3 regions of the Planococcus sp. YIM B11945 genome follow, and region 2 is predicted to be linked to each of the others. Evidence: predicted binding sites of a transcription regulator. Region 2 holds the regulator's gene; each other region holds the start of a gene.
What was found. The regulator Rex, encoded in region 2, represses fermentation and respiration genes when NADH is low (regulators of the CRP and FNR family bind a similar motif). The targets are predictions, from matches to a motif close to TTGTGAAATATTTCACAA.
Positions count from the first base shown of each region.

Region 1 (10,251 bases), on a different contig from region 2:
CAGCTTGATTAAATAGAACAATGACGACGTCCCGACGCCAAAATCATCCAAGGCGACTAAAATATTGCGCATCTTTAATTCTTTCGTGAAGTCGGCTATTTCGTCGTCTTCTGCAACGGTGTCGCTTTCGGTTATTTCAATTTGCAGCAATTGTGCAGAAAAGTCATATTCAGCTAATACGCTATCAATTACAGCAAGGAGTTCGGCTTTGTTTTTCAACTGTGCTTTAGAAACGTTTACAGCTACTGTCAGCGTTTCGCCGTGCTCACTGTTCCAGTGCTTGATATGCTTCACTGCGTTGCGTATGACCCATTCCCCAATGCTTCTGATAGCACCAATTTCTTCAGCCAATGGAATAAATTGCAGCGGGCCTATGACGCCATACTGCGGATGGTTCCAGCGAACCAACGCTTCTACCCCGCGCATTCGTCCTCCTGCATTTTCCATGATTGGCTGGTATTCCAGATATAATTGGCCATTATCGGCAGCATTAGCCAAGTCGTTCTTAAGCTTCACGATATGCTTGTATTGTTTCTTGTTGTTCAAGTCCTCGTAAAACACAAAGCTGTTTTTGCCATTCTTTTTGGCTTCGTACATGGCGCTGTCCGCATATTGCAAAAGATCGTCCAAGGTTCCGGCATCTGAAGGGTAGAAAGAGATGCCGACGCTTGTCGATAAAGCAGTGGTCACTTTGCTTAATATGAAATCCTGCCGGAGTGCCTGCATCATTTCCCGAATTTGTTTTTCAAGCTCTATACGTTCCGTGTGAATACTTAATAAAATAAATTCATCTCCGCCTATCCGAAACAATCGGCTTCCTGATTTAGCCGCAATGCCTGTCAGGCGCTCGCCGATTTGCTTCAGCAATTCGTCTCCGCTGCTATGGCCATGCAAATCATTTACTTGTTTAAATCCGTCCAAGTCAAAAAACAAGACGGTAAACGCAGAGTTTCCGGTTTCAATGCGCCGTTCAAATTCCTTATACAAATGAAAGCGGTTCGGCAAACTCGTTAGTTGATCATAAAAAGCCAAATTGGATACTTTTGCATGGGCTTTTTCAAGGCTGTTAAGCATCTCTTGTATCGAATTTTCCAAATCGGTAATTTCATCTTTCGCTGTTTTAGACTTTTGAATTTCCAACGACAGCTGTTTTTCAAAGTTGATGTCTTTCATTTGAAGCGACAAATAGGAAATGCGCGACAGCACGAATAAGTCGAGCAAATAATAAACTAAAAAAACCAGCAGCAGCGTCGCGAGCGATAATACCAAAAACAAATTGTTGATGCTGCTTAACTTTTCTTTATAATATTTTCTGTCTCGTTGTACTTTTATGTCCAAGTCGTTTCTAATTTGGATGGTGCTGACTATTTTATCTTCATTTATTTCTTTTATCTTTGCTCCACTTTCTTCAGCATGAGGAACTACTTTCATATCTAGTGCCAAGTCTTCTTTCATTGCATCAAAAAAAGCATCGTCCAAGATTTTCCCCATGATTAAATAGCCAGCGGCCGGCCCTTCACCTTCACTTGTCAAAACTTCTTCATTTGTAATAAGGAGATGGCCGTATTTTTCATTGTCTAAAATAGCAATGCCGTCCCCTTCGGACGCACGGGAAATCATCACAGGAATTGGTGGAAGGTCTGCCCCAATATCAAGCGGAGTCTCCTCCTTCAAATCGTAGCCTTCTGCAAAAATGATTTTATCGGAGTTATCAATAAACACCATAAAATTAGTTGCGTTGTTTACAAAGGTATCTAACATTAAATTAGATTTAATGTAACCTTCATTTTGGTCTTGCATAAATTGATACGTATCATCCCAAATAGCCCAATCTCGATTGATTTGCTGCAGGTCTACCGATTCGGAATCTATGTAGCTTTCAATGCGGGCACGATCGGTTTTGAGCGATTCTTCATCCATCAATTTCGCATCATCTATTATGAGCGGTCGAATAAACAAGAAAAGCACAATAATGAAGGCTCCCATTGTTATTCCAATCATTCCTGCTGTTTTCATTTTCAGCTTCATCTGGCATCTCCCATACTTCTCGTATCTTAAATAATTCATCACTTCAGTAATTTTAGCAGAGAAAACAACGTTAGCCTATTTCTATTTAGCTAGTGCAGCCATTCTTTTTTCCTTTGCCCTTGATAAAATAATCGGCCGTCCTTACTAGTTAATCGGCATGTTAAGTCAAATTCTTTAGTTAAAAAGTTGTTGAATTTTTCTGAAATAAAAAACTATAATAAGAGGATGGCAAAACGAAAAAGGAGCAGTGTGATGATTCAAAAAGTGGGACAGATCATGTTATACGTAAATGACCAAGACGCAGCAGCAACATTTTGGACCGAAAAATTAGGATTTACTGTTGTTTCCGAAGAAACAAATGGGTCGGGTATGCGCTGGATTGAAATTGCTCCTTCCTTAAACGCAGAAACCTGCATCATCCTGCACGACAAAGCGTTAATCGCCGAAATGTCGCCCGAGCTCAATTTGGGCACGCCGTCTTTAATGTTCTTTGCTGAAAATCTTGAAGAACTTTATCAAGACCTTTCGAACAACCATGTAACAGTCGGTGAAATGGTAACAATGCCCACTGGCAAAGTGTTCAATTTTGCAGATGCTGAGGATAATTATTTTGCTGTCATGGAGAGCCGCTAAGAAAAAGTACCCTTACAACTTATGGCCGCAACTTTTTCGATAATAAACCAAAGTGGCCAAATGATTGAGTTTTTCGTATTTCCCTGTTTTGGAAAAGCCCATTTTTTCATACAAATAGCAGTTTCCCCGCTCCTCAAGCAAAGTCGCGAGTTCCCATGACTTTGCTTGAGGATGCTGTACTTCTGCTTGACGCATCGCTTCTTGGGCAATTCCTTTTCCTTGATATTCAGGAAGGACAAACAAAGGGCCGATCCAAAACCGCTCGTCCTCTTTCCATTTTATATTGATTGCCCCAGCCAGCTTGCCATCTGCCCATATTTTACAAAAAACACCCTCACGATGCGTTATCCTTGATGTCACTCGTTCCAGCGTCTCGGCTGCCGGGCTCGTTTCAACGTCTTTGTATTTTTCAAGCAACGGCCAAAACGCCGCTTTTTGCATTTCGTGCAGCACCGGTGAGTCCGATGCGTCTGCTTTTTCCAACTTTACGTCCATGTTTTCACCTCGATCCTTCCATCCATTCCGGCTTTAATATGCTGAACAGCAACGAATCGCGCCAGCCATCCTTCATTAATATATCTTCTCGCATCAGGCCTTCTTTTTGCATACCGATTTTCTCCAGCACTTTATGAGAAGGCGCGTTCTTGGGATCACATGTGGCGAAAATGCGGTGCATCCCCCGTTCAGCAAAACCGAAGTCGAGCAAAAAGCGGGCCGCTTCCGTGGCGATCCCTTTTCCCCAATATTCTGGATTGACGATATAGCCAATTTCCCCGGTTTTGTTTGTCGCATCGCGGATATTGAATTCTCCCGCTCCGATCGTTTTTCCGGTTGCCTTTAAGACAATGGCAAAGACAAAACGGATTCTTGGCTTGCGCTTAGCTTCCTTAATCACTTCTTCCACAAAAGCTTGAGACTCCTTCTGCGTATTCGGCCCCCACGGCTGGTACTTGGAAACGATTTCCTGCGAGGCATATTCATGAACGTGCCGCCAATCTTCCCCAATCATTTCTCGATAATAAACAGTTTGAGTTTGCATGGTTATTTTCATTGAAACCCTCCGTTCTTTATCTGCCGCATGATTGTCCGGATTTGCCCCCGGTGGTTGATTTCATCTTCCAGCACATGGAACCACAAATAATAGTGGTTATAAGGCGTTCCGTTCGGCCAGGCGCTTTCCTCGTAAAGCCAGCTGTCATCGAACTTGCGAAATTGATTTAACGTAGCCGTTCTCACTTCTCTCAGCTGCTCAACGTAAAAATCAAGATCGTTTCCTTGAATAACGGTTTTTGCCTCTTCACCCAATTCAAGCACAGTCCGCCATTCTGCGTATTCCAGTGGAGTAAAATTCCGCTTTTTAAATGAGATCAGCTGATGGGCTTTTTCGATAGCCGCCATGTGGGAAAGCAGCGCACCGATAGAGTTTCCTCCTGCTTCCCCCGCTGTGTCCAGCGCGTTTCGGCTCAATTTGCTGACTTCCTGCACGGTCACGCTGCGTACATGTTCGAGCATAAAAACCAATTCCCCTATTTTTTCAGTGAATCCTTCTAGTGGCGCCACACGGTAATCAATCATCGTTTCCTCCTTTTGTTGCTTTCTCTAACCTTACCAACTTTCCGGGAAAATAAAAGACTGAAAATTCTTTGCTGTAAGTGGTATAATTGAACTATGCAAAAAAGGCGGATTCTGAAAGAATCCGCCTTTTCGCATTTTATTTATTCTTCTTCCAAACTGCTGATTTCAACCAACATCGCGGTAAAGACGATAAAGATAACCATCATGGACAATAAGGTAATTAACATTCTGCTCAACTCCTACCATGTTTTAAATCCTTCTGCCCCCGGAGGCGCATGGTGAATCATGTCGCTCAGCGGAATTGCATAGGCAATGAAGATTAGTGCGAACGCAATGCCGATCCAAATCCACCAGTTTTCAAGAAACTTCGGCGTGTGGGCTTTACCGCTTTCCGCCATCGGAAATTCAACGATGTCTTTTTCACGGACAGCTTTTGGCGACAAGAACATCGTCATGACCACGATGTAAATGAGCAGCATTGCTGACAGGAACAAAATGCTCCCGCCGATCGCCATCGTTACATGATTGGTCAAGATGCCGTCAAACCATTCCAATGTAGACGGATGATTGTTGTAGCTGGAGTAAGCGGTACGCCGTGGTGCACCGAGAAGGCCCAAGACGTGCTGCGCGGTCGACATCAACAGCATGCCGATCGACCACGTGATGATTTGGACAAATCCTAATCGCTGCATCGCCTTCGTGAATTTGCGGCCGGTCAAATACGGAACGAGCCAAAACGTCAGACCCATGAATGTCATTGCGACTGGCGTCCCGACGGTGATGTGGAAATGGCCGACGATCCAGAGCGTATTGTGGACCACTTCGTTCAACTGGAAACTGGCGTTGATAATTCCACCCGCGCCTCCTGGAATAAAGAACGCCATGGCGATGAAAATGGACGTGAACCGGACGTCTTTCCACGGAAGTTTGGTGAACCAGCCGAACAAGCCTTTTCCACCTTTTTTGCGCCCTGAAATTTCAAATGTCGCAAACATGGAAAATGCGGTCATGAGCGAGGGAATGATGACCATAAAGGTTAAGACGACCTGCAGGAATTTCCAGAAATTCGAGATGCCGGGTTCTGTCAATTGATGATGGAAACCGACGGGAATGGAAAAGAGAATAAACAAGACAAATGATAAACGCGCCAGTGAATCACTGAACACAGTCGTGCCAAGCAGTTTCGGCACAATGACATACCAAGCCATATAGGCAGGCAGCAGCCAGAAATAAACGAGTGGGTGGCCGAAATACCAGAACAGCGAACGGCTCAATTCCACATTGATGGTGTCCGCCCAGCCGAAAGCCCACGGAATAAATTGAATCAATACCGTAGCGACCACCCCTAAACAAGCGATGATCCACAAAATGATGGTCGTCACCGTCATAAAGGCGAACAGCGGGCTTAGCTGGCCTTTGTTTTTCTTCCGCCAGACGAGATAATGGGCAGCCAATGCAAAGCTGCTGATCCACGTCCCAACGACAAACAGCGCCAATCCGACATAATACCAGCCGCTCGCTTTAAGCGGCGCATAAAACGTATACATGACCGATGCTTCGCCTGAAACGATCATCACTGTAGCTAAAACGGTACCGATCAATGTGACGGCGAAGCCGATCCATGAAAACAGCAAGACTTTCGGTCCAAAGTTTCCAAGACTCTTGCTCATGCCAGTTGTAAAAAAGCCAAAAATAAAGAAAGTCGTAAAAATAAGTGCTAATAAAACGCCGTGCGCCGTTAAAATTTGATAATAATCGAGCCATGCTGGCAGCTTGATGGCATCATTGCGGATAAAAACTTGCAGCAGCCCGCATAACGTGCCGATGAGAAAGGCCGTGTAGGCGACGCCGATATTCCATAACGCTAATTTTCGATCTTGTGCAGCAATCATGATCAGTACACCTCAATTTCGTTAAACATCATGTGATGCCCGGATCCGCAGTATTCATTGCAAAGAATCAAGTACTTGCCGGGTTTATCAAACGTATAGGATTTGGTTGTAATCTGGCCTGGAACGACCATCATATTGACTTTCGTGTTATCGATTGTAAAACTGTGGACCACATCGGTGCTGGTCACTTTGAAAATGATTTCTTTGCCGGCGGGCACTTTCATGTCGGGTGCGTTATAGCCAAACGCCATGGCGACAATCGTCACTTGGTACGTATCGTCATCCAATTGCGCAACTCCCGGCTTATCGAACGGTGCCGTTTCGTTCACTTTTTTCGGATCGATTGTCTCCATTCCGCCTGCTGGCGTGTGGTCGTGTGCAAAGGCGCTTATCCCCACCACGCTCAAAAAGATTACGAGCGAAACGATGCCAAAAACAAGCCAAATTTTTTCGTATTTGTGAAAATGCATGATTACCTACTCCTTCTTTTCCATCTTGTCCAAACTCCGTTTATCTTCCGGTGTATAACAAGTACACGGTGACCCACATGACAATGATAATTATGCCAACTGCCATGACACTGACGAGCGTGCCTTTCAAATTCACGTCCGGCGTTTCGTCTTTTCTTTCCATTTTGTTCACCTCTTCTGTTTGTGGTTCTTGTCTTTAGCGTAGTCCATCAGGGCTTTCGACATTGTGACATAAATCACACCTGGCATATTTTTCTTTCCGACTGTCAAATTTCAGACAAAAAGCGTCCAAATAGAAAAAGCCTGCACCGGATTATCCGGTGCAGGCTTGCTGTATAAGGCTTTCAATCAATCTTGCATAACGAAATTGGGCAGTTTTCGCAATTGATTTCAGTTTTCAAATAGGAAAGATCGTGGATGGTCATTTTTCCTTCGGCAAAGGAAATGATGTCCCGTTTTTTCAACTCGCTCAACATGCGGTTGACGACTTCCCGCGTCATGCCGCAAAAATTAGCCAGCTCTTGATTGGTCAAATGCATATCGATTAAAATGCTGTCTTGTTTTGGCACGCCGTAGCTATTGCTCAAGCGGATCAATGTGGAATACAATGCGCCTTTTTTTCCGTGAAGCAGCAGATCGCGGAATTTCGTCTGCGTTTTTTGCTGGTCGATGCCCATCCACTTCATGAAAGCAGCCGCAAGTTTAGCGTTATGCAACAGTTCTTCTTCTAAATCGGTTAAGGCAATCTTGGCACAGGACACCGCTTCAATTGCCTTGGCGTCGAGCATATACTTTACCGGAGCTGAAAAAACGGTAGCTTCTCCGACGAGTTGATTGGCTCCGCAGATTTTCAAGGTCAGTTCGCGGCCATCCGGCGTCACTTTTCCGATTTGAACTTTTCCTTTGCGGACCATGTAAATCCCGTCGATCGCATCGCCTTCCTGAAACAAATAAGCGCCTTTCGGAAAGTCTTTGACAATATGGCGAACGGAAAGCAGCTCTTTCAATTCAGAAGACAAATTTAAGCTTGCCGTTTCTTCATTCAAAATGAGTCATCCTTCCCTAAAATAAATTCTCGTTTCCTTATCCTACAGAGTACCACATTCTTTTCCTTTTAGATGATAATTTTTTTCTGCAGAGTTCATAGATTTTTTTAATATTCAGTAAATAGAAGGAGTGGACCTCTTCTTTATCGAATTAACCATGTATAGGATAAGGAGGAATACGCCATGACATTGAAGTATTCAAACATTATCGTAGCAGTAGATGGCTCTGACCAAGCCGCTGATGCTTTCAAAAAATCGGTTGCGATTGCGGCACGCAATAACGCTACATTGAATTTGGTAAGCATCATTGACAACCGATCTTTTGGATCCATTGAAGCCTATGGACAAGCCTTTGCTACAGAGGCTAAAAAAGCAGCTGAGGATTTAATGAAAATCTATAAAGAATATGCAGCTGATGCTGGTTTGGACCATGTGAACGTCATTGTTGAAACGGGTTCACCTAAGACGAAAATTCCTGTAGAGTTGACAAAACGGTTGAATGCCGACTTGATCGTTTGCGGAGCGACAGGATTGAACTCAGCCGAACGCATTTTGATGGGCAGCGTTTCCGAACGCATTGTCCGCTCCGCCAAATGCGATGTGCTGATTGTCCGAACCTCACCGGATGCCGCTAAAGACACCATCGTATAAACCATAGCGCCTTTCCTTTTCACAAGGGAAAGGCGTTTTGTCTTTTATTCCCTAACAGAAAAATACGACATTTCCCAACCATCTTGTAGAACCGGCCAGGCAAGTTCATAATTAACAGTGATAAAAATTATGGGAGTCCTTAATGATGACAATTGCTGCACACCTTTCCAAACAAATTACCCCGGATTACGATCCATGGGAAGCTTATATGGATATACAAGAACATGGAAAACTAACCTTATCGAGCATTGAATTCACCACGACTTATTTATGCAATATGCGATGTGAACATTGTGCGGTCGGCTATATGCTGGCGCCGAAAGATCCAGAAGCGCTGCCGATCGACTTGCTGCTAGCCCGTTTGGATGAAATTCCGCATCTGCGGACCATCAGCCTGACAGGCGGCGAGCCGATGTTTTCCAAAAAATCGGTTGAACGCTACGTGTTGCCTTTGTTGAAATACGCGCACGAACGCGGCGTACGAACGCAAATGAATTCCAATTTGACGATGCCGCTTGAGCGGTATATGCTCATTGCGCCTTATTTGGACGTACTGCACATCTCGCATAACTGGGGAACGATCGACGACTTTGTCGACGGCGGCTTCGCCAATATGGAACGGCAGCCTTCAAGAGAACGGCGGGCCGAACAATTCCAGCGGATGATCGATAACAGCCGGGCGCTTGCTGAAGCCGGTGTGATGGTGTCAGCGGAAACGATGCTCAACAAACGGACATTGCCGCACCTTGCCAAAATCCATAAACAAATCATCGAAGAAATGAAATGTGCTAGGCACGAGGTGCATCCGATGTACCCGAGCGATTTCGCTTCGCTGCTGGAAGTGCTGTCGCTCGACGAGACGCGGAAAGCCATACACGACTTGCTCGACCACCGCGATGAAAATACATGGATGTTGTTTGGCACCTTGCCGTTTTATCCGTGCAGCTCCAATGAAGAAGATGTGAAATTGCTGCAGCGCATCCGTGCAAGCAAAAACGTGACGGTCCGCAACGATCCAGATGGGCGGTCGCGTTTGAACGTTAATATTTTTACAGGCGATGTAATCGTCACGGATTTCGGCGATACGCCGCCTATGGGCAATATCAAAACCGATTCGCTTCCGGCGATGCTGGACAGCTGGCTCAACCGCCCGCTCGCAAAAACCATCAGCTGCCACTGCCCTGCGGCTTCCTGCCTCGGACCGAATTTGTTGGTCAAAGACGCTTATTACCCGGAACAAGATTTTACAACACGAAAAGCGCATGCCTCGTTCAAATAAAATATTGCAAAAAGCCTTTCCCATTGTTTTGCGGGAAAGGCTTTTCTTTATAGAAAGTTATTTATTTTTAACCGCATTCCAAATCAACGCGCCGACGCTTGCCAACGCGACCGCTGTTAGCATTGGGCGTTTCGTCGCCTGGACGTAATAGCTTTTCCCGCGGACGAGGCCTTTATTGGTTCCGCGTTCATGCATGCCGTAGCCCGCTTTGTATAACGCGCTGTCTTCTTTTGGACGAGAAGGCCGGTTGTCCAATTGCGTCGGATAAATCAAGACTTCCATCAATTTATCGGTAAAGCGAGGCGCTCCGCGGCCAAGCAATGCCGTCATCTTCGCTTGCGAGCCGACGTACATATCCCGCTTCGAATGTTCGGCGCAAAACAAAATAGCATCCGCTACGGCTTCCGGCTTGTAAATCATGCCGATATGCGCCGGCTGCCGTTCCGCATAGCTGTGGGCATGTTCGTTGTATGGCGTATCGATGCGCCCAGGATGAATCAATGAAATGGAAACCGGCGCGTTGTCTTTTTCCATTTCCATCCGGACATTTTCTGTCATGCCGTGAACCGCAAATTTCGCAGACGAATACGTCGACTGCAATACGACGCCCCGGTCTCCGTAGAGGCTTCCGACATTGACGATGGCTCCAGGTTCGCCGCGATCGATGTAATGCTTCG
Region 1 is NZ_JBOZWR010000004.1:465,702-475,952, forward strand. It holds gene ACRRQV_RS10225 (bifunctional diguanylate cyclase/phosphodiesterase) at 1-2,028, opposite strand, end outside; gene ACRRQV_RS10230 (VOC family protein) at 2,281-2,661, shown strand; gene ACRRQV_RS10235 (GNAT family N-acetyltransferase) at 2,674-3,156, opposite strand; gene ACRRQV_RS10240 (GNAT family N-acetyltransferase) at 3,161-3,712, opposite strand; gene ACRRQV_RS10245 (DinB family protein) at 3,709-4,236, opposite strand; gene ACRRQV_RS10250 (b(o/a)3-type cytochrome-c oxidase subunit 1) at 4,476-6,128, opposite strand; gene ACRRQV_RS10255 (cytochrome c oxidase subunit II) at 6,131-6,598, opposite strand; gene ACRRQV_RS10260 (cytochrome C oxidase subunit II) at 6,639-6,761, opposite strand; gene ACRRQV_RS10265 (Crp/Fnr family transcriptional regulator) at 6,943-7,644, opposite strand; gene ACRRQV_RS10270 (universal stress protein) at 7,828-8,295, shown strand; gene yfkAB (radical SAM/CxCxxxxC motif protein YfkAB) at 8,441-9,574, shown strand; gene ACRRQV_RS10280 (SDR family oxidoreductase) at 9,632-10,251, opposite strand, start outside.
Region 1: the regulator Rex is predicted to act here: its motif matches at 6,823-6,840, upstream of ACRRQV_RS10260 (cytochrome C oxidase subunit II).

Region 2 (10,251 bases):
CCGCCCAGGCATGGAAATGGCATCTTGGTGATTTAAAAGCTCTTACTGGAATCAAATCCAGTAAGAGCTTTTTTATTGCCAGAAAAGAAACAATTTCTAATTTTGCAGAATAATAAGGACAAAAAACGGGCCATCTGTCAATAGAGAACATTTGTACTTATGCACAATTTGTGAATAGTTTGTTAATAACTAAAGAGAATAAAGGCCTATTTCTACATATTGTGTGCTTGGAAGGGGAAAACTTTGTGTATAACTTTTAGAATATCTGTGGATAATGTGTAAAACTCTGTTGATAGTTGTTTTAATAAGGTTTCTCTTGTGGGTAAGATTGTGGAGAAGAAAAACTTCGAGAAATGGTATTGACCTATATATAGCGAAAGAAAAAATCGCATACAAATGTATGCGATCCCCTTTAAATATTTTCAAGTTTTTCTTGCAACTCAAGCCATTCGTCAGTCTTTTCTTCATGGGCTACTTTTAGTTTTTCCAGCTGGCTTTGCAGTGGAAGAACTTGTTCGTGGTCTTGGAAAATTTCCGGTTTGCACAGTAATTCTTCAATCTTAGAAATTTCGCCGTCCAGTTTTTCCATTTCCTGTTCTGTATCTTCAACTTGCCGCATTAGCTGGCGTTCCAACTTTTTGGCTTCTTTATCGATTTGAGAAGTAGAGACGGTTGGTGTACTTTTGCTGACAGCTGCCGTGATTCCCGCATCCAAAGCTTTCAGCTCTTCGAGTTCCAGTTTCTTTTCCACGTAGTAATCATAATCGCCCAAATAATCGGTGGTGCCGCCAGCTGTCAATTCCACCACTTTTGTGGCAATGCGGTTCATGAAGTAGCGGTCATGGGAGACGAACAGAATGGTTCCGGGATAATCCAATAAGGCATTTTCCAAAACTTCTTTGCTGTCCAAATCCAAATGGTTGGTCGGCTCATCCAGAAGAAGGACATTGGCTTTTTGCATCATCAGCTTTGCCAGTGCCACGCGTGCTTTTTCACCGCCGGAAAGCGAAGACAGTGGCTTTAAGACATCGTCTCCTGAAAACAAGAAACGGCCCAGCACACTGCGGATGTCTTTTTCGTTGATGTGCGGGTAATCGTCCCACAGTTCGTTCAGCACCAATTTATTTCCTTTCAGGTTGGCTTGTTCTTGGTCGTAATAGCCGAACTGAATGCCTGTTCCGTAATGGATATCACCAGCAAGCGCTGGCAATTCTTTTATAATGGTTTTGAGCAGTGTGGATTTGCCGACGCCGTTCGGTCCGACAAGCGCCAAGCTTTCCTGGCGGTACAGTTTAAAGGAAATGTTCTCAGATACCGGGTTTGCGCTGTAGCCAATTGCAAGCGACTGGACGTTCAATACATCATTGCCGCTTTGTTTTTCAATCGTAAAACCAAAACGTGCAGATTTTTCATCGCCGTCCGGCGCTTCCATCCAGTCGGTCTTCTCTAAGATTTTTCTTCGGCTTTGCGCCATTTTGGTGGTGGAAGCACGCACCAAATTGCGCTGCACATAGTCTTCAAGCTTGGCTTTTTCACCTTGCTGTTTTTCAAATTGCTTTTGGTCGAGTTCGTACTGCTTCGCTTTCTCGTCCAAGTAACGGCTGTAGTTGCCGGTATACTTTTTGACGCGGTGGCGGGAAACTTCATAGACAATCGTCACGACTTGATCCAAGAAGTAGCGGTCATGCGAAACGATCAAAATCGCGCCTGGGTAGTTTTTCAAGTAATTCTCCAGCCAGCTCAATGTTTCAATGTCCAAGTGATTGGTCGGCTCATCGAGAATCAACAGCTGCGGTTTGCTGAGAAGAAGCTTCGCCAGCAATAAACGCGTTTTTTGGCCACCCGATAACGAAACAATCGGCTTGCCGTAATCTTCCGGGTAGAACTTCATGCCATGCAAGATCGCACGGGTGTCTGCTTCAAACTGGTAACCGCCCGAATCTTTGAAATGAATTTGAAGGAGGTCGTACTCTTTCAGAACTTTTTCGTATAAAGCGGCGTCATTATAAACGGCGGGATCAGCCATTTGCTGTTCCAGCTCACGAAGTTTGTTTTCTTGTTCACGAAAATGAACGAAAATCGACATCATTTCGTCCCATATCGTAGCAGTGGATTCAAACGCGGATTGCTGTTCCAAATAACCGACAGTCAAGTCTTTCGGCATGATGATATCGCCGCTGTCATACGACATTTCACCGGAAATGATTTTCAATAATGTGGATTTGCCTGCGCCATTGCGTCCGACTAATGCCACCCGGTCGCGGTGCTGGACTTCCAATTTTACGCCGGAGAGAATTTCATCGGCTCCGAACGATTTATGGACTTGGTTTACTTGCAATACAATCATATAGGTCACCTCTATTCTATATCAGTGTAGCCGATGCGCGGCCGGTTCGCAATTAGCCGTGCCTTTACATATCGGCTTTCCTAATGTAAGATGGAATCGATTTAACACGAGCTCAGGAGGGTGCGAAAGCGATGTTACAAGAAGCAGCAAAAATTCCTCTAGCCACCACAAAAAGACTTCCGCTCTATTACCGTTTCCTTCAAAACTTCGCGAACGCCGGGCAAAAACGAATTTCTTCGCAAGAGCTGAGCGACGCTATGAAAATTGATTCAGCAACGATTCGGCGGGATTTTTCCCATTTAGGTGCCTTTGGAAAAAAAGGATATGGATACGACGTGCAGGAGCTTCTCGCTTTTTTTAGAAAGACCTTGGACCAGGACGAAGCGACGAATGTTGCGTTGATCGGTGTCGGGGGATTGGGAAGCGCTTTTTTGAAATACAACTTCCACAGAAACCACAACACGAAAATTACCGTTGCATTTGATTCCAACAGCCCGCAAGAAGGAGAACAAATTAGCGGCATCGACACGTACCATCCCGATAAAATTGAAGAAAAAATCAAAGAATATGGCATTGAATTGGTCATTTTGACCGTTCCATCCCGTTCAGCGCAAGAAGTGACAGACCGCTTGGCACACACAAACATCAAAGGGATCTTAAATTTCACGCCTGTTCGGATTTCGGTTCCGGCGCATATTCGCGTGCAGACCATCGATTTATCTGTAGAGCTGCAAACCTTAATCTACCAAATTAAACAAAATTGAAAAAACCTTTCCCGCAATGGGAAAGGTTTTTTTATTGCAGCTTTTGCAATTCTTCGAGCCGCTTCAGGAAATCCATGATTTTTTCCTGATTCAACTGCAAAACCATAACATAGCCGTTCAATAAAACATGCGCGATGATCGACGTAATGATGCGTTTTGTCTTTTGGTAAAGAAACGCAAGAATCAAGCCAGTTGTAAAATACATCAATAGGTGCCAAAATTCCATGTGCACAAGAGCGAACACTAGGGCGCTGAGCACGGTTGCGATAAAGAAATTAGTCGTTTGGTTTAGGGAGCCGAAAATTACGCGCCGGAAAACCAGTTCTTCTAATATCGGACCGATTAAGACAACAAACAGAAGAAGTGCAGGAACGACTTCTGCCATAGTCACAAGGTTTTGCGTGTTTTCAGAACCAGGCTCTATGCCAATGGCAATTTCAATATTTGCTGCAATTAATTGCCCAACCAATAAAAGAAGAAAGCCGATAAAGCCCCAGCCAATAGCTGCCCAAATTGAGGATTTCTTGCCTTTCCAAATATCAAAGAATTTTTTGTCTCTCGCTATGAGGAGCATGATGAAAAAGAACCCAATCATCATGGAAATCACGACCAGCCAGCCGGAAGTCGCCAATTGAGCAGTTTCTGAATCCATTCCTTGGCCAAGGAAGTAATTATAAGTGGGAACTACGGCTAAAATAGGCGACAATTGCGCGGCGATATAAATTAGCAAAACGTAAAACGGTGTGCGCTTTGCGGAACGTTTCGGTTTTCGTTGTCCGTCTTTTTTGAAGAAGAGGCCGCTGCCATTCGAAGGTTTTGTTTTCATTCATCAAATTCCTTTCGTTTTCCATTCCTCCTTCTATTGTAGAGCTTTCGAAAATGATTCGCAAAGATATTAAGAAAAGCGGAGGCGGCTGTTCAGCCTCGACAAGCAATCGATGGACCAAAGGATTTGGGCCATCGATTTGCGACGAAGCACACAGTGCTACAGGAGCAGCGGTTTCAACTAATTTACTATGGTAACCAAGACCGAAGCGACTCGAGAGGCTAGCCGCTGGAGACTGGACAATAAGAAAAGCGAAGGCGGCTCTCCCTCTATAAGTGTTGCAATCTGACCAGTGAAAAGGACAGTTTAATATTTAAATTGTGCACCAATTGAAAAAAAGTAAATGTTCCTGCTTGCAAAAGAGAGCGGTTTTTATTAAACTGAGTATTGGGTTAGCACTCAAGACGTGAGAGTGCTAATGTAGACTAGTTAATTTATTTGAGGAGGGTGTTTCAATTGTTGAGACCATTAGGAGATCGTGTAATTATTGAACTCATCGAAGCGGAAGAAAAAACTTCAAGCGGCATCGTGTTGCCAGGATCGGCTCAGGAAAAACCGCAAGAAGGCAAAGTGATCGCTGTAGGTAATGGACTTATCCGTGAAAACGGACAGCGCACTGAATTGGACGTCCAAGCAGGCGACCGCATCATCTTCTCGAAATACGCAGGCACTGAATTAAAATACGAAGGCAACGAATACTTAATTTTACGTGAAAACGACATCCTAGCAATTTTAGGCTAAAAATAACTCAATCGAATTAGGAGGAAGCTAAAAATGGCAAAAGATATTAAGTTTAGCGAAGACGCACGCAGCTTGATGCTGAAAGGCGTAGATAAATTAGCAGATGCAGTAAAAGTGACACTTGGGCCAAAAGGGCGCAACGTGGTTCTTGATAAAAAATTCGGTTCGCCGTTGATTACTAATGATGGTGTGACAATCGCGAAAGAAATCGAACTTGAGAATGCTTTTGAAAACATGGGAGCGAGACTTGTGGCAGAAGTGGCTTCAAAAACAAACGACATCGCAGGTGACGGTACAACAACTGCAACGGTTCTAGCGCAAGCGATGATCCGCGAAGGGTTGAAAAACGTAACTGCTGGGGCAAACCCAGTAGGCATTCGTCGCGGGATTGAGCTTGCTGTGGCATCAGCTGTAACTGAGCTGCAAGCAATTTCAAAACCGATCGAAGGCAAAGAATCGATTGCGCAAGTTGCAGCGATTTCTTCTGGCGACAATGAAGTAGGCAAATTGATCGCAGAAGCGATGGAGCGCGTTGGCAACGACGGCGTTATCACTTTGGAAGAATCACGCGGATTCACAACTGAACTTGACGTTGTTGAAGGAATGCAGTTTGACCGCGGTTACCAATCACCATACATGGTAACAGATTCCGAGAAAATGGAAGCTGTCCTTGATAACCCATTCATTCTTGTGACTGACAAGAAAATCAACAACATCCAAGAAATCCTTCCAATCCTTGAGCAAGTGGTTCAACAAAGCAAACCGTTGTTGATCATTGCTGAAGATGTTGAAGGGGAAGCACTTGCTACACTTGTGGTCAATAAACTCCGTGGAACGTTCAATGCTGTGGCAGTTAAAGCTCCAGGATTCGGCGACCGCCGCAAAGCGATGCTTGAAGACATCGCAACGTTAACTGGCGCTGAAGTTATCACAGAAGAAATTGGACTTGATCTTAAATCAACAAACATTATGCAGCTTGGACGCGCAAGCAAAGTTGTCGTTTCAAAAGAAAACACAACGATCGTAGAAGGCGCTGGCGATACTGAAAAAATCGTTGCACGCGTATCTCAAATCCGCAGCCAATTTGAAGAATCCGCTTCTGAATTCGACAAAGAAAAATTGCAAGAGCGCTTAGCGAAATTAGCTGGCGGCGTTGCAGTAATCAAAGTTGGAGCGGCTACTGAAACCGAATTGAAAGAGCGCAAACTTCGCATCGAAGACGCGTTGAACTCAACTCGCGCAGCAGTAGAAGAAGGAATCGTTGCGGGCGGTGGTACGGCGCTTGCAAACGTCTACAACCGTGTGGCTGAACTTCTTGAAACAGAATCGGGCGACGTTGCAACAGGCGTACGCATCGTTCTTCGTGCTTTGGAAGAACCGGTTCGCCAAATCGCAACGAACGCTGGCCTTGAAGGCTCAATTATCGTTCACCGTTTGAAATCAGAAGAAGCTGGAATCGGCTTTAACGCTGCAAACGGCGAATGGGTGAACATGCTGACTGAAGGAATCGTTGACCCAACGAAAGTAACGCGTTCAGCACTTCAAAACGCAGCTTCTGTAGCGGCCATGTTCTTGACGACTGAAGCAGTAGTTGCAGATATTCCAGAACCAGCAGCACCAATGGGCGGAATGCCTGATATGGGCGGTATGGGCGGCATGATGTAAGCCACTCTCCAAAATTTAAAAGCGCCAACTCCTTTACCGGGAGTTGGCGCTTTTTGCGTTCTCTTATTGCCTGATTGTAGTACAATTCATTCATACAAAGATAACAATATATTGGAGGCAGCAATTTGGATACCATAACGCATACCTTATTTGGGCTGACACTATACGGAGCGGTGGATAAAAAAGAGATGGATAAAAATCACAAGCGCGCTTATTTGGCGACGGCGGTAGGGGCGAGCCTGGTTCCCGATATCGATGTGATTTCCCGTTTGTGGGATACGGCAGGTCAATACCAGATGTGGCATCGGGGTATCACACATTCTATTTTCCTGACGCCGCTATGGGCAGCTTTGCTCTTTTTTATTTGCATGGCTATTTTTAAAGTGAAAGATAAAAAGCTGTTTTTACTGGGATGGCTCGCTGTCGTTATTCACGATACGAGTGATTTGTTTAATGCCTGGGGAACGGGCTATCTGGAACCTTTTTTAAATACGCGCATTACCTTCGGAACCATTCCCATTGTTGATATTGTCTTCTGGATCATTATGGGGGCCGCTTTTGTGTTGTCGAAAAAGAACAAGCAAAAGTCGCCTTACTATTTCAAAATGGCTTGGGTGTTTATGTGTCTGCATCTTATGATTCAAAGCGTTCAAGGGTTACTCATTTACAACCAATACGATGAAAAATACGACCAGGTCGCGCTCTCTGCCGGTTTCATCCCTTGGACGTATTCAGTCGTTGCGAAACAAGATGATACGGTGACTATTTTTCAGGATAATCTGTTTCAGGAAGAAAAAGAAAAATATGTTTTAAGGTCTAATCAAGAAGCGGATCTCGATTATTTATTCTCCCAGCGCCCTGAAGCAAAAACACTCTACGAATGGTCTCCTTTTGTGGTGATAGTGGATGACGGTAAGAGGCTCGGGGTATATGACCCGCGTTTTTACCAGAATGGACAGTCGTTTCTATTTGAATATATTGAGAGGTAAAAGCAAATAGGATCACTTAATGAAGGTTCTATTCCTCAAGTCATTCATAAACTGCACTATATAAAATCAGTCTATAACTGGAATACTAACCACTAAAGAGAACTCTTAAATCCTAAGATAATGGGATTAAAGTTCTTTTTGTTTTTGCGATAGGCTGTTTTTATGTACCATGGAAAATGATACACTTGTACTATTAGACAATTTAGTCGAAGAGTCTTACTTAATAACTGGCGCTCAAAATATAATCAAATTATTGGGCGATTCCTAGTTGTTATGTAAGAATATAGTAAAACGATGTACTTAAATGTAAGCGGTTAAACTATGTTTACGCATGTTGTATTTAAAGTATACGTAGTTTGCTTAATGATTCGATCAACCAATTGAAACAAATTACGATAATAATTGAGGTGCTTTATGGCGATCACGTTACAAGAGTTGCAAATGTATAAAAATTTTGATGAGCTGGCTAGAGATGTGCTGGATCTTGCAAAAGAAATTTTGCCGGATCAATTGATTTATTTAACTTCTTTCAGCGATACCCAACAAATTGTCTTAAAGCTTTCAAATCATGATACAAGTATTCTCTTGACGGAAGGAATGGCGATTAACCTTAGCGACACGGTTTGTGATCGGATTGATTTTGAAAGCAAACAACCATTAGTCTATGAAGACATTAGGGAACAAACTTGTCCGTCGGAATTAAGAAATACACTTGAGAGTATTAATGCTAAGTCGTATTTGGGCATTCCTATTTCTTTTATTAATGGAGAGCGGTTCGGGACATTATGTGCGGTGCATCATGAACAAAGCCAATTTGATAAGAAGAGCATCACCTTGCTTCAAAGAATAGTCAGGATGTTTTCTTATTATTTGGTTCTGGAGCGCTTTGCCTCTCGTGATTCGTTGACGGGACTATACAACAGGCATTACCTTTCCAGATTTTTTGAAGACCATTCTGAATCCGGGGGAGTGGTATTCTTTCTTGATTTGGATGGATTTAAAAAGGTCAACGATATACACGGTCACGATACCGGGGACCTGGTGTTAAAAGAAGTCGCGTCTAAGCTTGAAAAATTTGCAGCAGAGTACGAGGATGCCTTTGCGGTCCGGTTAGGCGGAGATGAATTTATCGTGCATTTCCCATACATACTGAGCCAAGAGGAAATGAATGAGCGAGCGGAACATGTACTCGGCCGTTTAAGTACATGGCATGCCCAGTATCAACTCTCCACAAGCATCGGCATTGCCTCTTATTCTGGCGGGAGCAATACTGATTTAAACACCATTCTTAAAAATGCGGATGAGGCCTTATACCGGGCAAAAACAGCTGGAAAGAACACGTATAAATTCTTTTAAGCGGCTGTTCTAAATGATAGATTCTGTGATCGATTCTCAAACTTCTAAATAATTAAGCGGCAGTATTTGCAATCGTTGTTTGAAAAAAGTGATGATTTTTTGAATAAAATCATCGTCACCTTTACAATTAGCTATTTAAAGAAACAGTAAAAAAGACCATTAATCCTTCATTGGATTAACGGTCTTTTGCGTTTTTTCAACTATTGAAGATGAAAATTTAAGTTCAAATTATGACAGTTGAATTAAAACTACTTCTGTATATGACAGCTGTCACTGTGAGCCTATTTATTTGTCCTGTAAATTATTCCATAGAAGAGAGCTGCTTTCCCTATGGAGTGGCATTTAAAGGAGAATTTTTATGATGAAAATAGCTTGGATTACGGACACAGCTGCCCAACTAGATGAAGCGTTCATTCAACAGCATGATGTGTACGTTCTGCCTCTTAGTGTGGTTTTTCCGGATGGAGTCTATAGAGAGTCGAGCGATCTTACCCAGGAACAATTTTATGATAAATTACGCGTAGCAAAAGTCTCCCCCAAAACCTCGCAGCCTGCACTTGGAGAGATGGTTTCCTTATATGAAAAACTGCAGCGTGAAGGATACGATCTTGCAATTGCTTTACACTTATCAAGCAGCCTTTCGGGTACATTTGAAAGCGCACAGGCGGCTGCGAAGATGACCGACTTCAACGTGTATACAATTGATTCAAAAATCGGTTCTTTTCCAATGGTTAAAATGATTGAAGCCGGCATTGAGCTGTTGTCAGAAGGCAAAAGAGTAGAAGAAGTTGTGGCAAAGCTTAATGAAATGGCGACTAAATCCCATTTATTCTTTATTCCATCAAGTTTAAACCAGCTGCATAAAAGTGGGCGTGTTTCCGGAACACAGACATTTTTGAGCAATGTATTGAATATCAAATTGGTCATTACGTTTGAAGATGGCAAGACGGTCATGAAAGAGAAAGTCCGATCAAATAAGCGGGCAAAAAACCAGGTAGTTTCTGCACTGCGCACCGCTATGGCTGCAGGCAGTGTATCAGAAGTTGCAGTAATTCATTGCAATAATGCAGCTGATGCAGAAATTTGGAAAAACGAGCTCTTGCAGGAGTTTCCTGTGTTAAAAGTTCAAGTGGCTCCACTTAGTGTTTGTGTAGGTGTGCACGCGGGTGAAGGAACTACGGGATTAAGCTGGGTTGCTTACTAATTTCTCATTCTTAATTTAAAGAGAAAAAGCTTGATAGGTAGAAGAAGTATTGTACATTCATATACTAAATAAATTTTATAAAGATTCGGATGCAGAATTTTGATGGAATTAAGAAAAGTATCAACTACTTTCCCGGAACGCGTGTCTAATGTAAACTATACAAGGTTAAGAAAAATGAGATGACGCAATAACTATAGATGATATTTTGTATTTTCAGCATAGACGCATGAAGAATTTTTTGGATGAAGGGCTTGCCTTCCATCCTGCAATGAAAGGATTGGAAGTTGAAGATGAAAGAAAATTTTTGGCGTGATTTGCCGCGGCCGTTTTTTGTTTTGGCGCCGATGGAAGAAGTCACG
Region 2 is NZ_JBOZWR010000007.1:358,040-368,290, reverse strand. It holds gene tsaD (tRNA (adenosine(37)-N6)-threonylcarbamoyltransferase complex transferase subunit TsaD) at 1-31, shown strand, start outside; gene ACRRQV_RS15260 (ABC-F family ATP-binding cassette domain-containing protein) at 413-2,347, opposite strand; gene ACRRQV_RS15255 (redox-sensing transcriptional repressor Rex) at 2,479-3,111, shown strand; gene ACRRQV_RS15250 (CPBP family intramembrane glutamic endopeptidase) at 3,143-3,937, opposite strand; gene ACRRQV_RS15245 (hypothetical protein) at 3,991-4,134, shown strand; gene groES (co-chaperone GroES) at 4,394-4,678, shown strand; gene groL (chaperonin GroEL) at 4,712-6,343, shown strand; gene ACRRQV_RS15230 (metal-dependent hydrolase) at 6,469-7,332, shown strand; gene ACRRQV_RS15225 (sensor domain-containing diguanylate cyclase) at 7,747-8,688, shown strand; gene ACRRQV_RS15220 (DegV family protein) at 9,047-9,892, shown strand; gene ACRRQV_RS15215 (tRNA dihydrouridine synthase) at 10,183-10,251, shown strand, end outside.

Region 3 (10,251 bases), on a different contig from region 2:
AACTATCTAAGTTGAACTTAAGAATCATCATTTCGTATACCGCTTCGGTCGCTTAGGGCATGGCTCCCGCAATAAGCCGAGAAGACCACTCGTCTTATTGCTTCGCCTAGCCCGTGGGCGCGCCGAAGCTAAGAAAGTTTTAACTATCAGAAGAGACGACCAGCAGGATCACTCTATTACTGCTAGCAGGCTAGAAGATATGGAGCAGAACAGCGGAGAAAAGCATACTGTTTCTGCATCGCTACGCTAGCTTCGAAACATGAAAGAGCGTTGCTCCTGCATCGCTTCGCTGCTTCGTCGCAAAGACATCGACCGAACTACCTTCGGTCAATGTCTTGCCCGCGGCAAGCGCAGCTGTTTTGCGGAATATCTCTAAAAATCGGGAACCGAATTTATATAAAGGGAGTGGCTGAGATGCAAACGTTATGGCAATTGCAGCTTGAGGAAACTTTGAGTGAACTGGAACAGCAGATTCAATTCAGAAAAGGCCAAGTGTTTGTAATCGGCTGCTCCACATCGGAAATAGCAGGAAAGCGCATCGGAACTGGGGGCGGGTTGGACATTGCGGAAAGCATGTTTGAACCGCTTGAAAAATTCGCTGCCCGCCACAAAATCTTTTTGGCGTTTCAAGGATGCGAGCACATTAACCGTGCATTGACTGTCGAACGCCAAGCTGCTGAAAAATACGGCTGGGACCCGGTTTCTGTCATTCCGGTCGCTAAAGCAGGCGGTTCGATGAGTGCTTATGCGTTCATGAACATGAAAGACCCGGTCGTCGTAGAAGAAGTCCAGGCGCATGCCGGAATCGACATTGGACAAACAATGATTGGCATGCATTTAAAAAGAGTCGCCGTTCCAGTGCGAACTTCTGTTAAACTAATAGGGGATGCGATTGTATCCGCTGCCACTACCCGTCCGAAATTAATCGGCGGAGAGCGGGCGAGCTACACAAGGGAACTTGTTCAAACACAGGAGGGGTATATGAATGGAATTGATTAAGGCGCAAGATGAAGCAGTATTTGAAGCAATGAATGCAGAAAAAAATCGGCAAGAAGCGAATATTGAATTGATTGCCTCAGAAAATTTTGTATCTCAAGCAGTTATGGACGCACAAGGTTCAGTATTAACGAATAAATACGCAGAAGGATATCCAGGCAAACGCTATTACGGCGGCTGCGAATACGTGGATATCGTCGAAAATATTGCAAGAGACCGCCTGAAAGAAATTTTTGGGGCAGACCATGCAAACGTTCAGCCGCATTCTGGCTCTCAAGCGAATATGGCTGTTTATACAACCATTTTAAAGCAAGGCGATACAGTACTTGGCATGAACTTGAACCATGGCGGCCATTTAACTCATGGCAGCAAAGTCAACTTTAGCGGTATGACTTATAATTTTGTGGAATACGGCGTAGACGAAGAAACGCAATTGATCAACTACGACGTTGTCCGCCAAGCGGCAATTGAGCATCAGCCGAAATTGATCGTTGTTGGTGCCAGTGCGTATTCCCGCGTCATCGATTTTGCGAAATTCCGTGAAATTGCAGATGAAGTCGGTGCTTACTTGATGGTGGACATGGCGCACATCGCAGGACTCGTTGCAACGGGTGCACATCCAAGCCCCGTGCCGCATGCGCATTTTGTGACGTCTACTACGCACAAAACGCTTCGCGGGCCTCGCGGCGGATTGATTCTTTGCACAGAAGAATTTGCGAAAAAAATCGATAAAACCATTTTCCCGGGCATTCAAGGCGGGCCATTGATGCATGTCATTGCGGCAAAAGCCGTTGCATTTGGCGAGGCGCTGGAGCCGGAATTTACAACGTATATCGACCAAGTAGTAAAAAATGCCAAAGCTTTGGCTCAAGGATTAATGGAAGAGGGCATTCAAGTCGTATCAGGCGGCACCGACAACCACTTGTTCTTAATCGATCTTCGTTCATTGAACTTAACAGGCAAAGTAGCTGAACATCTTCTTGATGAAGTCGGCATCACGACCAACAAAAATACCATTCCGTTTGATCCGGAAAGCCCATTTGTAACGTCTGGCATCCGCATCGGAACACCGGCGGTTACTTCGCGTGGCTTCAAAGAACCGGAAATGAAAGAAATTGCAGGCATTATTGCGCTGCTGTTGAAAAATCCAGAAAATGAAAATGTGAAAAAAGAAGCAGCGGAGCGCACTGCGAAGCTGACCGCAAGTTTCCCATTATATAAATAAGCTAAATATAGCTGCTTACAAGCAAAGAAATTGTTGGCAGCTGTATTTTTCTCCGTGTTGATTGGTTTCAAAGTTCTACAGCTGAAGTTTCCCCTTATTGAATACATAGATGAAAGAGGTGCAGTAGGTGCACACACGTGGATTAGAAAATGAAAGGCGATTGATCATGGACTGGCTGCGCCGTCTTGGCGTGGAATTTCATACAGGTTTCATCGTTGTGAATTCCGGCAAAGACGACCATCCTGTCGTTTATGCGAATGAGGCTTTTTACAAGATGATCGGGTACACCGAAAAAGAAGTTCTTGGCCAAAATGGCCGTTTTTTGCATGGAGACAAAACCGATCGCTTTATTAGCCAAGAAATTCGGAAGTGTTCGGAAACGCAAACAGCTGGAGTTTTTGAAATCGTCAATTACCGGAAAGACGGATCTCCATTTTGGAATGAAATCACCATTCAGCCGCTGCCTTTTCCGGAAACCGATCTGCAGTTGACACTGATGCTGCAGCGCGATATAACAGACCGAAAGCGTTCTGATGCGCTCATTAAATTGCAGCAAGAAACGTACGATGGCATTGAAAAAGGCTATATGCTGAGTGCTTTGTTGCAAAAAGCGTGCAATACGGCAGAGTCGTTTTTCCAGGATGGCACAAAATGCACGATTATGCTTGTCGATGAAGACAACCGCTTCCGCATTGGAGCGGGAAATTCCATGCCAAAAGAATATCGCGACGCTGTCGACGGCATGCTGGCGGAAGAGCAAATGGGGACATGCGGCGCTGCTTTTCACAAAAAAGAATTGGTTGTCGTAGAAAACATGAAAACGCATTTCTTGTGGCGAAATCTTCATGATCTCGTCGATGAATTCAATTTGATTTCGAGCTGGTCGATGCCCATTTTAAGTGCAGCGGAAACACCCATCGGCACATTCGGCATTTATTTTTCGGAGGCAAACAAACCGCATAAAAAAGACTTAAACTTTCTTCAGCAAATTGCGTCGATTGTGGCAGTGACTATAAAATATTCCCAGCAACAAGTGGAGATTTTGCAATTAGCGTATACCGATCAAGAAACGGATTTGCCGAACCGCCATTATTTCAGAAACGAACTGGCCGAAATGATCAAAGAAAAAAAAGAAGGATTTATTGCCTTTATTTCAGCCGATGAATATACGAAAGTCATCGACCAATACGGCCACCGGGCAGGGGATGCACTTGTGTTCGAGTTCGGCAAGCGCTTTAGCCGCCTTAATTTGCCGGGCGAGCCGCTTTTAGCCAGGTTCTCAGATTCTACACTTGCGTTGTTTTGCATGACGCCATTGGATAAGGTACCGGATTACCTCGAGATGATTGCCCAAGCAGCAGCAGAGCCTGCGGTGATTCGGGATTTGGAACTGTTTGTTACGTTGAAAATAGGAGTAGCGCTCATTACGCCGCAGCAGCAGGATGGCGAAGAGCTGATCCGTTATGCGGACAGCGCCCTGTCAAAAGCCAAATTGCGGGCGGGCGAATCGTTTTGCTATTACGAAAATGAGCATGATGAATTTAGTATGAAAGACTTGCGAATTGCCAATGAATTGACAGCGGCGCTCCGGAAAGAAGAAATCAGCGTTCATCTTCAGCCGAAAGTGGATTTGGCAACTGGAGAAATTCTCAGTTTTGAAGCGCTGGCACGCTGGTATTCCGCGGAATTGGGCTTTGTAGCTCCGGATCTTTTTATACCGGCTGCGGAGAAAAACGGCAAAATCCACTTATTGGAGCAATCCATTTTAAAGCAAGTGTTGACGTGGCTGAAAAAACGCCAAGATCAAGGAATCCGGATGTATCAAGTGGCAATCAATGTCTCGTCCGACCATTTTTTCCATCATTCTTTTATTCCGCATCTTGTGGACGCCATGGAGCATTATGGAATTGATCATCGCTGGATCCAACTCGAAATCACTGAACGCATTGGGTTTGTTGATATTGAAACGGCTTATAAAGTTTTCAAACAGTTGAAGGCATACGGCTTTTCCAGTTCGGTTGATGACTTTGGAACCGGCTATTCATCGCTTAGCTATTTGCAAAAATTGCCGGTCAGTGAAATCAAAATCGATCGGTCGTTTATTTCCAATATGCACGAACCCGCAACATTGGCGATTGTCCGCACTATCGTTCAATTAGCGGAAAACTTAAACATGTTGGCGGTAGCTGAAGGAATTGAAACCGAACAGCAGCGGAAGCTTCTTGAGACGCTTGGATGCAAAGTAGGCCAAGGCTATTTGTTTTATAAACCAATGCCGCTTGAAGAAGCAAATCGATTGTAAACCGGAGCAAAAATGCTCCGGTTTTTTGTTTGGATGCATTCACCCCCAAAAAAACTGAATACTTGTAATGCTTCTCTCAATCACTCGGAGGGCTAAATTTCTGATATACTATTTAAGATAATGTGTGAAAAGGAGAGATTAGCCATGGGTAAAGTTTATGTTTTTGATCATCCGTTGATCCAACACAAATTGACGTACATCCGCGACAAATCGACTGGAACAAAAGAGTTTCGGGAATTGGTTGATGAAATAGCGACGTTGATGGCTTTTGAAATTACGAGAGATTTGCCGCTGAAAGAAATTGAAGTGGAAACTCCAGTTCAAATGGCAACATCAAAAGTTTTAGCGGGAAAAAAATTGGGCATCGTTCCTATTTTGCGCGCTGGCATTGGCATGGTAGACGGCATTTTGAAACTGATTCCAGCTGCGAAAGTTGGCCATATCGGTTTGTACCGCGATCCTGAAACCTTGCAGCCGGTCGAGTATTATTTGAAATTGCCATCCGATGTGCAAGAACGCGAGTTTATCGTAGTAGATCCGATGCTGGCAACAGGCGGTTCTGCGATTGAAGCGGTTAATTCTTTGAAAAAACGCGGTGCGACGAAAATTCGTTTCATGTGCATCATTGCGGCACCGGAAGGCGTCGAAGCATTCCAAGAAGCGCATCCGGATGTGGACGTTTACATCGCCGCATTGGATGAAAAGTTAAACGACCATGGCTATATCGTTCCAGGGCTCGGCGATGCCGGAGACCGTTTGTTCGGAACGAAATAAAAAAAAGAGGTTGATTAGGTTGACGAAAAAGTGGAAGGTAATGACGATATTCGGCACGCGTCCGGAAGCGATCAAGATGGCTCCGCTCGTGCTGGAACTTCAAAAGTATCCGGAAACGATTGAGCCGCTTGTTACCGTTACTGCCCAGCATCGGGAAATGCTCGACCAAGTGCTGGAAACGTTTCAAATTACGCCAGATTATGATTTGAACATTATGAAAGAACGCCAAACTCTCAGCGATGTTACTGTCCGCGGATTGAATGGGCTGGATGAAGTCATGAAAACAGCACAGCCGGATATTGTATTGGTGCATGGTGATACGACAACAACATTTGTCGCTAGCCTTGCCGCTTTTTATAACCAAATAGCTATCGGGCACGTGGAAGCAGGGCTTCGCACACATAATAAGTACTCACCGTACCCGGAAGAAATGAATCGCCAGTTGACCGGCGTCTTAGCCGATATCCATTTTTCGCCGACTGAAAAATCAGCGCAAAATTTACTGGCAGAAAACAAAAAGCAAGAAACGATTTACATTACGGGCAACACGGCGATCGACGCACTCAAAACAACGGTTCGGGAAACATACAGCCATCCGATTCTTGAGAAGATCGGCTCGGACCGTATGATTTTATTAACGGCCCATCGGCGTGAGAACTTAGGGCAGCCAATGCGTAACATGTTCCGTGCCATCAAGCGGCTCATCGAAGAGCACGAAGACATCCAAGTGGTCTATCCGGTACACATGAATCCTGCTGTCCGTGAAGTGGCGGACGAAGTGCTTGGCCGAGACCCGCGCATCCATTTGATCGAACCGCTTGAAGTGTTGGATTTCCATAATTTCGCTGCGCGTTCTTTCATTATCTTGACGGATTCCGGCGGGGTGCAGGAAGAAGCACCTTCGCTTGGCAAGCCGGTTCTGGTGCTGCGCGATACAACGGAGCGCCCGGAAGGCATCGATGCGGGTACGCTGAAACTGGCAGGGACTGAAGAAGAAAATATCTATGGTCTTGCGAAAGAATTGCTGACTGATCCTGCTGCTTATGAAAGAATGTCGCGTGCGTCCAATCCGTATGGAGACGGAGAAGCCTCCCGCCGAATTGTAGAAGCGCTGCACGAATACTTTAGAGGGAAATAAAATTTTGAGCGGCTAATACAGCCGCTTGGACATTAGTTAACAAATTTGTCAACAATATGTCGGCGTGAAATCGCTTGTGAAGTTTTTCACGTCTACTAATTGACATGATTTTACCCCTATTGTATGCTTACAAAGGGTATGCATGAGAAGGTTTTCATACATAAAGATGTTGTTCTGAAAGCCTGATGCGACTGCTCTTTTTTAGAGATAAAATGTCAAATCAAAACGAATTTCGAGGGGTTTATCATGCGCCCAACAAAAAGTCCCTTACAAGCAATGGCGCTTTACAGTGCCATTCTCTCACAACTTGTCGGGTCCGTGCTCATCGGTCTATTCACAGGTATGTGGCTCGATGAACAATTCGGAACCGCCCCGCTTTTCTTAATCATCTGCCTGCTCGCAGGTCTAGCCATTGGCGTGTGGGCGATGCTTCAAACCGTCCAAAAATTCGAATCAGGAGACAAGTGAAAAAATGGATGGACTCAGGGAGATTTATACAAGACTCAAAAGAATGATTTATTTCATCCTGGCGGCTTTCGTCATAGGTTGGGGATTTACTCCATATCAGACGATTTTTGCAGGTCTTATAATCGGAACTTTGTTCGGCATTTATAATATGTGGATCCTGGTGCGGAGGATGGAAAAGTTTGACCGGGCGGTGGCAGAAGGCTCGAAGGTTCGTTCGCTTGGAACGGCATTACGGTTTGCTTCGGGGGTTGCTGCTGTGGCGATAGCACTTTTATTCGCAGAGCACATCCATTTGATCAGTACGGTCATCGGCTTGATGGTTCCGTATGTTCTGCTTTTGGCAGAACGAATTGTTTATCACGTGAAACACTATTAGATTGTGGAAAGAGAGGTGAAACTATCGTGGATCATGGAGCTCCTATGTATCATGTGTTCGGTTTGTGGTTTAACTTATCGAACGTAATGATGCTTATTGTAGCCGCTCTTATCGTGTTCCTAATTGCATTTTTTGCTACACGGAGATTGCAGCTTAAACCGACAGGTATGCAAAATTTCATGGAATGGGTCATGGATTTTGTAAAAGGCCTTATCAAAAGCAATATGGACTGGAAAACAGGCGGACGGTTCCACGTTCTTGGAATTACGCTGATCATGTTCATTTTTGTTTCGAATATGTTAGGGTTGCCGTTTTCAATTATTATCAATGGAGACCTTTGGTGGAAATCGCCAACTGCTGACCCAACGATAACAATGACGCTTGCTGCAACAGTCATCCTTTTAAGCCATTATTACGGCATTAAGATGAGAGGATTGAAAAGCTATGCAGGGGGTTATCTTAAGCCGCTGCCTTTCTTATTGCCGCTTAACATCATTGAAGATTTCGCAAATACGCTGACACTTGGTCTGCGGCTTTACGGAAACATTTACGCCGGGGAAATCTTGCTAGGTTTATTGGCAGGCCTTGGCGGCACCGGTATTGTAGGATTTGCTTCAGCTATCGTTCCGATGATGGCATGGCAAGGGTTCTCGATCTTTATCGGGGCAATTCAAGCATTTATTTTTGTTATGTTAACGATGGTTTATATATCGCATAAAGTAAGCGACGACCATTAAGTATAAAACGCTCAACCTGAGCACAAAAAAACAACTATCCTGAGGAGGACACATTAAATGACAGGTTCATTAGGTTTATTAGCAGCAGCAATCGCAGTAGGTTTGGCAGCACTAGGCGCAGGTATTGGTAACGGTCTTATCGTATCTAAAACAGTTGAAGGTATCGCTCGTCAACCAGAAGCACGCGGAGTACTTCAAACAACAATGTTCATCGGGGTTGCATTGGTTGAGGCATTGCCAATCATCGCTGTAGTTATCGCGTTCATCACAATGAACCGTTAATAACGAAAAGCGCCAGCGCCCGTAAAGTCTGGGCGCTGGAGTCTGGACACTGAATTTGAACAATAAAAAGGGCTAAATGGCGAGGATGCTTCGGTGTATTTTTCGCCATTTATGCTTATCTCTTTTAACTTGATATTTGAAAAAACATCTTAAACTTTAGATCTTACTATAGAAGAATGTGAATTTAGGCTCTTGAAGGGAGTGAAACAATCGTGTTTTTTGATTATCTTGTACTTGGTGCAGCAGAATCGCATGCGCCTAAGTTTTTGAATACTGGAGACATCATCGCAACACTCGCGGTCTTCATCATTTTGATGCTCTTGCTGAAGAAATTCGCTTGGGGCCCGTTGATGGGTGTTATGCAAGAACGTGAAAACTTGATTGCTGGTGAAATTGAAACGGCTGAAAAGAGCCGCCTAGAATCACAAAAATTGCTTGAAGAGCAGCGCAACTTGTTGAAAGAAGCGCGTACACAAGCTCAGCAAATCGTAGAAAATGCTAAAAAACAAGGCGAAGTTTCGCGTGAGGATATCATTTCGAATGCTCGTGCTGAAGCAGGCCGCATGAAAGAATCGGCAGTCCAAGAAATCGCGAACGAAAGAGAACAAGCGCTTTCTGCAGTCCGTGATGAAGTTGTGGCATTGTCAATGCTTGCAGCGTCGAAAGTATTGGGCAAAGAAATTTCTGAAGAAGACAACCGTCAGTTGATAAACGAAACGATTGCGAAGGCAGGCGACGGTCGATGAGCCAAGTCTCAGAACGTTACGCACTAGCATTGTTCCAAACCGCACGCCAGCACAGCGTTATCGAATCAGTGGAGCAGGATTTGCGCGAAGTGAAACAAGCGTTCATGGCAAATCCTGAACTTATGGAACTTTTGAAGTCCCCTTCACTGGCAGCAGATAAAAAAAGAGCAGTCATCACGCAATTATTCGGCCAAGCAAATGAGTTTGTGTTGAATACGCTGCTGTTGATCGCAGACCGCAAACGGTTGGATGAAGTCGTTGGCATTGCAGACGCCTTTATTCAATTGGCTAATGAAGCAATGGGCATTGAAGATGCGAAAGTTTATTCAATCCGTCCGTTAACAGAAGAAGAACGTGCCTCTGTCTCCTCCGTTTTTGCAAAAAAAGTTGGAAAACAAGCATTGCGAATTGAAAATATCATTGACCCGTCTCTTATTGGTGGCATGCGCATTCAAATCGGAAACCAGATTTATGACAGCAGCATCAGCTCGAAACTTGAGCGCCTACAGCGTCAATTGATCGGTTAATTTTAGAAATTATGAGAGGGTGACATACATGAGTATCAGAGCTGAAGAAATCAGCGTTTTAATAAAGCAGCAGATTGAAAACTATCAATCTGAGATGAAAGTCGACGACATCGGTACAGTAATCACAGTCGGTGACGGTATCGCTCGCGTTCATGGCATCGACAACGTTATGTCCGGAGAACTTGTTGAGTTCCCGAACGGCGTAGTTGGTATGGCACAAAACTTGGAAGCCAATAACGTTGGTATCATTATCCTTGGCCCATACACAGACATCAAAGAAGGCGACGAAGTGCGCCGTACTGGCCGCATCATGGAAGTTCCAGTAGGTCCGGAACTTATCGGCCGCGTTGTAAACCCAATCGGACAGCCAGTTGATGGCCTTGGCCCGATCCACACTACAAAAACTCGTCCAATCGAAAGCCCAGCTCAAGGCGTTATGGCCCGTAAATCGGTACATGAACCGCTTCAAACTGGTATTAAAGCAATCGATGCATTAGTGCCAATCGGCCGTGGACAGCGCGAATTGATCATCGGTGACCGCCAAACAGGTAAAACTTCTGTAGCGATCGACACGATCTTGAACCAAGCTGACCAAGACATGATTTGTATCTATGTAGCAATCGGACAAAAAGAATCGACAGTACGTAACGTAGTAGAGACTTTGCGCAAAAACGGCGCAC
Region 3 is NZ_JBOZWR010000003.1:628,320-638,570, reverse strand. It holds gene ACRRQV_RS07575 (TIGR01440 family protein) at 415-999, shown strand; gene glyA (serine hydroxymethyltransferase) at 986-2,221, shown strand; gene ACRRQV_RS07565 (EAL domain-containing protein) at 2,349-4,523, shown strand; gene upp (uracil phosphoribosyltransferase) at 4,668-5,297, shown strand; gene wecB (non-hydrolyzing UDP-N-acetylglucosamine 2-epimerase) at 5,317-6,435, shown strand; gene ACRRQV_RS07550 (AtpZ/AtpI family protein) at 6,682-6,903, shown strand; gene ACRRQV_RS07545 (ATP synthase subunit I) at 6,908-7,279, shown strand; gene atpB (F0F1 ATP synthase subunit A) at 7,306-8,016, shown strand; gene atpE (F0F1 ATP synthase subunit C) at 8,074-8,298, shown strand; gene atpF (F0F1 ATP synthase subunit B) at 8,511-9,044, shown strand; gene ACRRQV_RS07525 (F0F1 ATP synthase subunit delta) at 9,041-9,571, shown strand; gene atpA (F0F1 ATP synthase subunit alpha) at 9,600-10,251, shown strand, end outside.
Region 3: the regulator Rex is predicted to act here: its motif matches at 6,510-6,527, upstream of ACRRQV_RS07550 (AtpZ/AtpI family protein).